3 regions of the Sodalis sp. RH22 genome follow, and region 3 is predicted to be linked to each of the others. Evidence: predicted binding sites of a transcription regulator. Region 3 holds the regulator's gene; each other region holds the start of a gene.
The links. The regulator LexA, encoded in region 3, represses DNA repair genes until DNA is damaged. The targets are predictions, from matches to a motif close to TNCTGTATGTACATACAGNA.
Positions count from the first base shown of each region.

Region 1: the regulator LexA is predicted to act here: its motif matches at 1,329-1,348, upstream of umuD (translesion error-prone DNA polymerase V autoproteolytic subunit).
Region 2: the regulator LexA is predicted to act here: its motif matches at 1,491-1,510, upstream of ACL2XN_RS09635 (DNA translocase FtsK 4TM domain-containing protein).

Region 1 covers NZ_CP178731.1:4,943,710-4,946,989, reverse strand. Annotated here, with positions in the region: gene ACL2XN_RS22495 (type 1 glutamine amidotransferase) at 1-76, opposite strand, end outside; gene ACL2XN_RS22490 (GntR family transcriptional regulator) at 124-789, opposite strand; gene umuD (translesion error-prone DNA polymerase V autoproteolytic subunit) at 1,366-1,797, shown strand; gene umuC (translesion error-prone DNA polymerase V subunit UmuC) at 1,800-3,068, shown strand; gene panS (ketopantoate/pantoate/pantothenate transporter PanS) at 3,258-3,280, shown strand, end outside.
Region 2 covers NZ_CP178731.1:2,128,341-2,131,620, reverse strand. Annotated here, with positions in the region: gene trxB (thioredoxin-disulfide reductase) at 1-523, opposite strand, end outside; gene lrp (leucine-responsive transcriptional regulator Lrp) at 956-1,450, shown strand; gene ACL2XN_RS09635 (DNA translocase FtsK 4TM domain-containing protein) at 1,595-3,280, shown strand, end outside.
Region 3 covers NZ_CP178731.1:3,593,784-3,597,063, reverse strand. Annotated here, with positions in the region: gene plsB (glycerol-3-phosphate 1-O-acyltransferase PlsB) at 1-397, opposite strand, end outside; gene ACL2XN_RS16345 (diacylglycerol kinase) at 523-891, shown strand; gene lexA (transcriptional repressor LexA) at 1,012-1,620, shown strand; gene ACL2XN_RS16335 (CsbD family protein) at 2,026-2,235, shown strand; gene zur (zinc uptake transcriptional repressor Zur) at 2,457-2,966, opposite strand; gene rcsA (transcriptional regulator RcsA) at 3,132-3,280, opposite strand, start outside.

The sequences.
Region 1 (3,280 bases), 1.3 Mb from region 3:
CAAAACGATCGTCCAGGCGGGCGATCGTCTGTTGCGATTGACCGTTGTGAAGATACAGCAGACGCTTGCGACCCATTGGGCCCTCCTGATATTCGTTAACGGACCGCTGTCGGCGGCCGGTAGTTAGCGCGAACCGCCGCCGGTGACCGACTGGAATATGGCGTTGCGCGCGCCCTCGATATGCCGCACCATCGCCTGCGCCGCCCGCTCGCCGTCGCCCGCCTCAATGGCGTCGACGATCGCCAGGTGCTCGTTGCGCCCCGGTTCAAAACGCGAGGGCACGGTCTCTTTGCCAAACATCCGGGTGCGGGTGCGCAGCTCGCCTATCAGGCGCAGCAAGAGCTTATTGCCGCTGGTCTCGGCGATACTGAGATGCAGGAAGTCGTCGACTTCCCAATGATGGCCGGCCGTAACCTGATCGGGACCGGCCATCGCCATCAGCCGCTGGCGGATGGCGCCCAGCTTCGCCGCCGACATCTTGCCGGCGGCGCTGCGGGCGGCGTCGGCTTCCAGCAGCATGCGCACCGACATGATTTCTAAAATTTCGCTTAATTCCACGCCGTTAACCAGCAGCGTCCGCCCCGATCGGCGCAGATAATGGCTGCCTTCCAACCGGCCGAGCGCCTCGCGCACCGGCGTACGCGACAGGCCCAGCTGTTCCGCCAGCCGGCGTTCGTTTACCACGTCGCCATTGGCCAGGGCGCCGGCCTGGATCATGCGCAGCACGGCGTCAAAGGCATTTTGCGTTAACGATTGATCGTGCGGTGGGGTTAATTCCGTTGCTTTCATTATTGCCTCCGTACTGCATGATTTTTACCCTGCCCTCATTTTGTATTCTATTTGTATACCATTTGTCTACCGCAACATCCGCCGCTTAAATGCCCTGAACGTCTGATAACAGGCGGCGAATTGCAGTAAAATAAGCAAATCTTATTTCTTGACCGACTGCGGACGCGTCCGGCGCCGGGCGCAAGTATCCCGCCAAGGCCCGTAGCAGGCATTGCGCGGGCTGAGCAGGGGCAGAAGAAAGAGCGGCGGGGCGGCAAGCGAAATAGTAATGCAGTCATTTTTGATCTGGCTGGCGCGCAGAGATAGGTTATCCGTATGGCGGTGTTTTTCCCGCGCCCGCGCCCTGGGGCAACATAAGGTTGCCGCATGAAACCAATAACATATCCTAACTAATAATTAGCTATATAAATTATATACATGAGCGAGATAACGCCCATGCACTGCCGGTTAAATTTTTTGATCCTTATTTATCAGCCAGCTAATCGCTTTTTAGGCCGCTGTCCCGCTTCGGCGTCTTTTCAAACCGCCTGATTTATTTATACTGGACACATAAACAGTATTAATGGATTTATCAGCATGAAGATTATCACGACATTTTTTGCGCCCGCCGACCTGTTGCCGGTGCTGTCCCTGCCGCTGTTCGCCGACCGGTGCCGGGCGGGTTTTCCCTCGCCGGCCCAGGATTATGTCGAAAAGACCCTCGACCTGAACGAATACTGTATCCGCCATCCCAGCGCCACCTATTTTGTCCGCGCCAGCGGCGATTCCATGACCGACGCGGGTATCGGCGACGGCGATCTGCTGGTGGTGGACCGGGCGGAAAAAGCCGGCCACGGCGATATCGTCATTGCCGCCGTCGACGGCGAATTTACCGTCAAACGGCTCTGCCTGCGGCCGCGCCTGGCGCTGCAGCCGATGAATCCGGCGTTCCCCGAACTGTTTCCCGACCCCGACACGCTGGAAATCTTCGGCGTGGTGCTGTTCGCCGTTCACGACACCCGCAATTGATCATGTTTGCCCTGGCCGACGTCAACAGCTTCTACGCCTCATGCGAAGGCCTGTTCCGTCCGGATCTGCGCGGCGTGCCGATCGTGGTGCTGAGCAATAACGACGGCTGCGTGATTGCCCGATCGGCGGAGGCGAAAAAACTCGGGGTGAAAATGGGCCTGCCCTATTTTCAACTGGAAGCGTTATTGCGCCGGCAGCGCATCGCCGTGTTTTCCTCGAACTACGCCCTGTACGCCGATATGTCGGCGCGGGTGATGGCGACGCTTGAAGCCCTGGCGCCCCGTACCGAGGTGTACTCCATCGACGAAGCCTGGATGGATGTCGCCGGCATAAATGCCAGCGTGCCCTACGATCGGTTCGGCCAGCAGGTGCGGGCGGCGGTGCGGGAGGTGACCGGATTGACGGTGGGGGTAGGCATTGCCCGCACCAAAACCCTGGCCAAACTGTGCAATCATGCGGCCAAGCGGTGGCCGGCCACCGGCGGCGTGGTGGCGCTTGACGATCCGATCCGGCTGCGCAGGCTGATGGCGTTGACGCCGGTTGAGGATGTGTGGGGCGTTGGGCGGCGTATCGGCAAAAAACTCACCGCCATGGGCATGCAGACCACGCTGCAGCTGGCCGACGCCAATATCCATTTTATGCGCAAAACCTTCGGCGTGGTGCTTGAGCGCACGGTACGGGAGCTGCGCGGCGAATCCTGCCTCAGTCTGGAACAGCAGCCGCCGGCCAAGCAGCAGATCGTCTGCAGCCGCTCGTTTGGCGGGCGGGTCACCGATCTTGCCGCCATGCGCCAGGCGGTCTGCCGCTACGCCGGGCGCGCGGCGGAAAAACTGCGCCAGGAAAAACAGTATTGCCGCCAGATAGCGGTATTTATCCGCTCATCCCCCTACGCCATCAATGAGCCTTATTATGCCAACGGCGCCAGCGAAACGCTGCTCACCGCCACCCAGGATACCCGGGATATTATGGCGGCCGCCGTGCGCGGCCTGGAGCGCATCTGGCGCGACGGCCCCCGTTACGCCAAGGCGGGGGTAATGCTGAATGATTTTTCTCCCACCCGCCAGGCCCAGTTCCAGCTGTTTGACGACCATCCTCCCCGTCCGTCCAGCCGTGAGCTGATGGCGGTGCTCGACCGCATCAACCAGACCGGTATCGGCCATATCGGGTTTGCGGGCCAGGGCATCGCCCCCGCCTGGGCGATGAAGCGCGAGATGCTATCGCCGGCTTATACCACGCGCTGGGGGCAATTGCCCGTCGCCAGGATAATCTGAAGACGCGGGGTTAAAAAAGCCGCGCGGGCAAGGCCGGCACAGCCGGCAACGCGCTTTATTGACGGTAATATATTGCCACCCATCCGGATTGACGGTACAAATAAAGCCGCTATGGCAAGCGCGGGGGCCGTATCAGCTCCCGGCAACACAATTTACCTATTAAAATAAGATAATAAGGACACACCTCACATGTTAGCCAAGATTACCCGCCT
Region 2 (3,280 bases), 1.5 Mb from region 3:
TCAGATGCACCTCGGTGGCGATATTGGACAGATACAGCGCTTCTTCCACGGCCGTATTGCCGCCGCCGACCACCGCGACTTTTTGCTGGCGGTAGAAGAAACCGTCGCAGGTGGCGCAGGCGGATACGCCTTTGCCCTTATAGGCTTCCTCCGACGGCAGGCCGATATAGCGCGCGGATGCGCCGGTGGCGATAATCAGGGCGTCACAGGTAAATTCACCGGTATCGCCGGTCAGCCGGAAAGGGCGGTTTTGTAAATCGACCTGGTTAATATGATCGAAAATGATTTCGGTGTTGAATTTTACGGCGTGGGCGTACATGCGCTCCATCAGCGAAGGCCCGGTCAGCCCTTCCGGATCGCCCGGCCAGTTCTCGACCTCGGTGGTGGTGGTCAGCTGGCCGCCTTGTTCCATACCGGTTATCAGCACCGGATGCAGGTTGGCGCGGGCGGCATAAACCGCGGCGGTATATCCCGCCGGTCCCGACCCCAGGATAATTAATTTACTGTGTTTCGCCGTAGACATATTTTCCTCGTTTAACTCACCGCTTAGATCCCAACTCGTCGATGATAAGAAAGTTACCAGACAATGAAAAGGATGCAAAAAGTTGTTGGCGATTTTTATCATCGTTATGGACTATCGATAGGCGGATTTTACCATCAATTAGGACATTATCGGGCTAAAAAGAGCCCTTAAGCCCCGGACAACGTGTTTCCGCAGGATTTAATCGGCATGTTGTTCTGATTTTTATCGTTTTACTTTGACAATACGCTGCGCTTTTGCGAAAACATCAGGGTAAGGAAAATGATGCGTTGGTTTCGGACAGGCAGTTAGCAAGGCAGTTGAAACAGTTGGCCCTAAAATAAAACAGACAACGGGTCTTAAAGCAAACCCTGATACATTGAAGTCGGCAGGGGTGTGGCAAGCACAGGGAAGGTACTAAGAGAGACAATAATAATGGTAGACAATAAAAAGCGCCCGGGAAAGGATCTCGATCGTATTGACCGTAACATCCTCAATGAGTTGCAAAAGGATGGCCGGATATCAAACGTCGAACTTTCTAAACGGGTTGGATTATCCCCAACACCTTGCCTGGAACGCGTGCGCCGTCTTGAGCGCCAGGGTTTCATCCAAGGGTATACCGCTTTACTTAATCCACATTATCTTGATGCGTCTTTACTGGTGTTTGTGGAGATTACCCTTAACCGGGGTGCGCCCGATGTGTTTGAGCAATTCAATACCGCCGTACAAAAGCTGGAAGAAATTCAGGAATGCCATTTGGTTTCGGGTGATTTCGACTATCTGCTGAAAACGCGGGTGCCTGATATGTCGGCCTATCGTAAACTGCTGGGCGAGACGCTGTTGCGCCTGCCGGGGGTCAACGATACGCGTACCTACGTGGTGATGGAAGAAGTGAAGCAGAGCAACCGGCTGGTCATTAAGACACGCTAAGTCATAACACAGGTGCAAATTTCACGTTTTATGGTTACACTCCTGTGCATTCATACAGTTTCAGCGCCGGCGGCATGACGGCCGGCGCTGTTATTAAGCTATTATATCGGTTATATCGGCATAGATAACCCTGGAGAGCCTTTCTTGAGCCAGGAATATACAGAAGATAAAGAAGTTGAATTGAAAACGCTCAGCAGCAGTCGCCGGTTACTCGAGGCTGTTCTGATTGTCATGGCGATTTTTGCCCTCTATTTGATGATTTCCCTGGTCAGTTTCAACCCTTCCGACCCCAGTTGGTCGCAAACTGCCTGGCATGGTCCTATCCATAACCTGGGGGGCGGCATCGGCGCCTGGTTTGCCGATACGCTGTTCTTCACCTTCGGCGTGCTGGCCTATGCCCTTCCGCCGCTGATGCTGATTTTCTGCTGGACGTCGTTTCGCCAGCGGGAAGAGCAGGACTATGTGGACTATTTTGCCCTATCGCTGCGGCTGATTGGGACGCTGGCGCTGATCCTGACCTCATGCGGCCTGGCCGCGCTCAATGTCGACGATCTCTATTACTTTGCCTCGGGCGGCGTGATCGGCAGCCTGCTCAGCAACGCCATGCTGCCGTGGTTTAACGGCATCGGCGCCACCCTGACCCTGCTCTGCGTATGGGCGTCCGGCCTGACCCTGTTTACCGGCTGGTCCTGGCTCACCATTGCCGAAAAAATCGGCGGCGTGGTCATGGGTTGCCTGACATTTATGTCGAACCGCTCCCGCCGCGACGAGCGGGACTACGACGACGAGTACGATGACGAAGACCTGGAGGCCGCAGGGGACGACGCGGTCCGCGCCGAAGCGTTGGACGCGCTTGACCCGCTGCTGGCGACCTCCGGCCCTGATGCCGCCGGGACCAAGCCTGATGCCGCTCCCGCGGCTATCGGCACGGTGGCGGGGCCTTCCGCCACGTCCAGCCATCCGGAGCTCGCCGAGCAGACCGGCGACCCGCTGGCCGTCCCGCCGCCGGGCGCGGTGTCGCCGCCGGTGGCGGCCCCTGCGGCCGGCCCCGCGCCTGCCGCCGTCTACTCCCAGCAGCCCGCCGCGCCGGCCCCCCAGTCGGCGTCCGCGCAGGCTATCCCGCAATATCGTTTTGAGTTGCCGGACGCACCGTCCGTTCCTCCTTCCCAGGGCGGCTTTCCCGATGAAGACGATGATGGTCCGCAGATGGGCGACTGGCAGCACGACGGTGACGAATCGCACACGCCATACGATTTCAACGTGGCGCAGCGCAGCAGCGGGCAGGTCACTGCTTCCACGCCGCCTTATGACGCCGCCGCGCTGACCTTTATGCCGGCGTTCAGCGCCACCAGCGACGAAAATCCGCAGGTCAAGCAGGGCATCGGTCCTGAATTGCCGCGTCCTAACCGGGTACGCATCCCCACGCGCCGGGAGCTTGCCTCGTTTGGCATCAAGCTGCCGTCGCAGCGCAACGCGACGGCGACGGCGCAGCAACGCCCGCAGGAAGAAGACGCGCTGTCGCAGGCGCCGCAGTCCGAGGAAGAACAAGCCGCCGCCCAGCAGTCGGCGCTGCACCAGGAATTTCTGCAGCAGCAGGAACAACGCTATGGCGCGGCCGGGACCGAGGGCGACGACGAGGAAGAAGACGCCTGGCAGCAACAGCAGCTGGCCGCCGAATTTCAACGCCGGCAGGAGATGCGTTACGTGGCGGACGCCGACGAACGGGCCATGCCGACATCGCCGGTTTCGCCGCCGGCCGGCATTGATGCGCCTGCGGCGTTCGCTCCGCCGCCGCGGGCCGATCGGGTGGATGATACTCTCGCAGCCCGG
Region 3 (3,280 bases):
GCGATCGTCCGAACATAACGGATACCGGCACCATCTGGACATCAAGCTGCGGATTATTGCGATGTAAATCCAGATAATCGTGAAACAGCTTCACGGATTCCAGTTTTTCGGAAAAATAGCGAAAAATACGGGGGCCATCGTGGATAAAGACGTAGCGCGGCAAGACGACGCCGTCGATCTCCAGTGGTATCAGCGGATCGGACAACCCAAGTTGCAGACATTGCGCGCGCAGGGTGAGCAGGTCCGTCTTGGAGTTATAGGGCAAAACATACATCATTGGCCGCAGCGGGTCCAAGCCGGCTTCTTGCCGGGGATTGGCGGGAATGGCTTTACTCCGCACCAGTAGCCTGAGCGGTAAATTCAACAACGTATAATAAATAGTACGCCAGCCTGACATATCTTCGTGAAGCCTCTTGTTAGCATTGCGCCACAAGAATACCAGAAACCGCGCGACAGATCTGTGGTGATGCGAACGAGAAGAAACGGTAATATAGGCACAATTTTTCTTTAGCGCGCAAAATTATGGCAAACCAAACCAACGGACTTCGGCGCATCTTTAACGCCATGGGCTATTCCATAAAAGGATATCGCGCCGCCTGGCGGCATGAAGCCGCTTTTCGCCAGGAAGTGGTGGTTGCCGTGGTGGCGATTGCCCTTGCCTGTTACCTGGAGCCAGAACCCGTGGCGCGGATTTTATTGATCGGTTCGGTATGGCTGGTGCTGATCGTTGAGATCGTGAATAGTGCTATTGAAGCGGTGGTGGATCGCATCGGGCCGGAGCTGCATCCACTTTCTGGCCGGGCGAAGGACCTGGGCTCGGCGGCGGTGACCCTGGCCATTGTTTTGGCGCTGTTCGTGTGGATAACGCTGTTATGGCGGTATATTCCTTAAAATGGCCGGCGCGGCCGGTCGTCGGCAGGGTTTTATCACATTTTGCAACGCTTGTGGTTTTCAATTGCTGCGGACCTGTATATACTCACAGAAAGACTGTATAAACAAACAGGGGACGGAATGAAAGCATTAACCGCCAGACAACAAGAGGTATTTGACCTCATCCGCGATCATCTTGCGCAAACCGGCATGCCGCCGACCCGGGCGGAAATCGCGCATCGTCTGGGATTTAAATCCCCTAACGCCGCCGAAGAGCACCTTAAGGCGCTGGCGCGCAAGGGCGCCATTGAAATCGTTTCCGGCGCCTCGCGCGGCATCCGGTTATTGATAGAAGAAGAAACCGGCCTGCCGCTGATCGGCCGCGTGGCCGCCGGAGAACCCCTGCTGGCCGAACAGCATATCGAAAGCCATTACCAGATCGATCCCGATCTGTTTAAGCCCCACGCGGATTTCCTGCTGCGTGTCAGCGGCATGTCCATGAAGGATATCGGCATCATGGACGGCGATCTGCTGGCGGTGCATAAAACCCAGGATGCCCATAATGGTCAGGTCGTGGTGGCGCGAATCAATGACGAGGTCACGGTAAAACGCCTGAAAAGACACGGTAACATCGTTGAGTTGCTACCGGAAAACAGCGAGTTTTCGCCCATTATTGTCGATTTGCGCGAGCAGGAAATGTCCATCGAAGGTTTAGCGGTCGGCGTTATCCGCAACGGCAACTGGATTTAACTCACGGTGCTCCATGGCATCCTGAATATCCCTTATCCCGCGTCAGCGAGAATTTTATGGCGGATAACCGGCGACGCGGAATGCGGGTTCGCCGCCATAAAAGTGCCGCGGCGCGTCCGCTGCCGCTAGCGGTATTTATATTTAGTTACAATTAGCGGTGTACGGGCTGATACCTTCTACCTACTGTTTTATTTCACCTTATAGCCCATACGGCGTTTATAACCCTGCCAATATGGTCTAATCATCTGCTGAATAAACCTTATGCCAAATCCCCTGCTATACTTTAGACATAGGGTTAACTTATGACATGCAGGTTTTGGGACGCAATACGTGTCCTCGCTATGCGCTAACAAAACCTGGAGTGGCAGATGTTGACTGAGAAACCGATAACCAAGGAGAACTCCGATGAACAAAGATGAAGCCAGCGGTAATTGGAAACAGTTCAAAGGTAAAATGAAAGAACAATGGGGTAAGCTTACTGACGATGATCTGACGGTAGTTGAAGGTAAACGCGATCAGTTAATCGGTAAGATCCAGGAACGTTACGGTTACGGCAAAGAAGCCGCGGAAACGGAAGTAAAGGACTGGGAAACACGTAACAAATATCGTTGGTAATGATTTTTGGAAATCATGACTAATGCATATTCACTGTGCGGTTATGGCTTCCTTAAGTGTTCCTACCCAAAGGTACAAGGACGTACCACCTATTTTATATGATCCTATCAGCATTCCCCTGTTTTGCCGCCTCTCCAATGTATTAACCAAACGCGTTATCTCACTTCAGCCATAATAAACGTCATTTGCTCCCGGGTTCTTGTAAAAGCCAAAATGGGACGCTAGCGTTTCTTTATCGCTACGCTATGATCGTGTCCGCAGTCCTGGGGATTGTCACAAGCTTGCACTTCGGCGCATAAGGTACAAAATCCGTGTGCCTCGACGACATTATGGCGCATGGCGAAACCCGTGGCTTGCGCCATTTTTTGCAAAATATCTTCAATGCCTTCGGTTGATTGTTCAGTCACCTGGCCGCAGCGATCGCAGATAAAGAAGGCGGAGGTGTGACTGGGCTGCTCAAAATGGTGGCAAAGAACAAAGCTGTTAGTGGATTCCACTCTATGGATAAAACCTTGTTCCAGAAGGAAATCCAGCGCGCGGTAAATTGTCGGCGGCTTTGCCTGCGGTTCCGTCGCCCGCAGCAGATCAAGCAGGTCGTAAGCACTGATCGCGCCATCCTGCTGTGTCATCAGGCGCAACACTTCAAGTCGCTGTGGCGTCAGGCGCACGTTGCGTTGCTCACATAATTGTTCAGCCTGGCTGAGCAATTGAGACTGATCGGTGGTATTCATAGCGTTTCCCCCACTGCTGATTTCCGCCCTCTATCTTATCATGAAGGCGGAAAAACGCCGAATATTGGCGTGTTTTAACCCATATTGTCACCGGCAAAAGGGTGAGGGGACGGGGATCGGGGGCAGGTTTCTTTAGCTGTGGCGTTCGAACGGAGCCGCTGGTTTTCAGCAAACGGGATAACGGATATTGATACTATCTGTGACGCTGTTGGCAATAGCAATTAAATGGTATATCACCTGTTTATTACTGGCCTTGGTTTTCCGCTTAATATTTATTTTGTGAGAAGAAAGCGTTTTTTCTTTAATGTGCAATT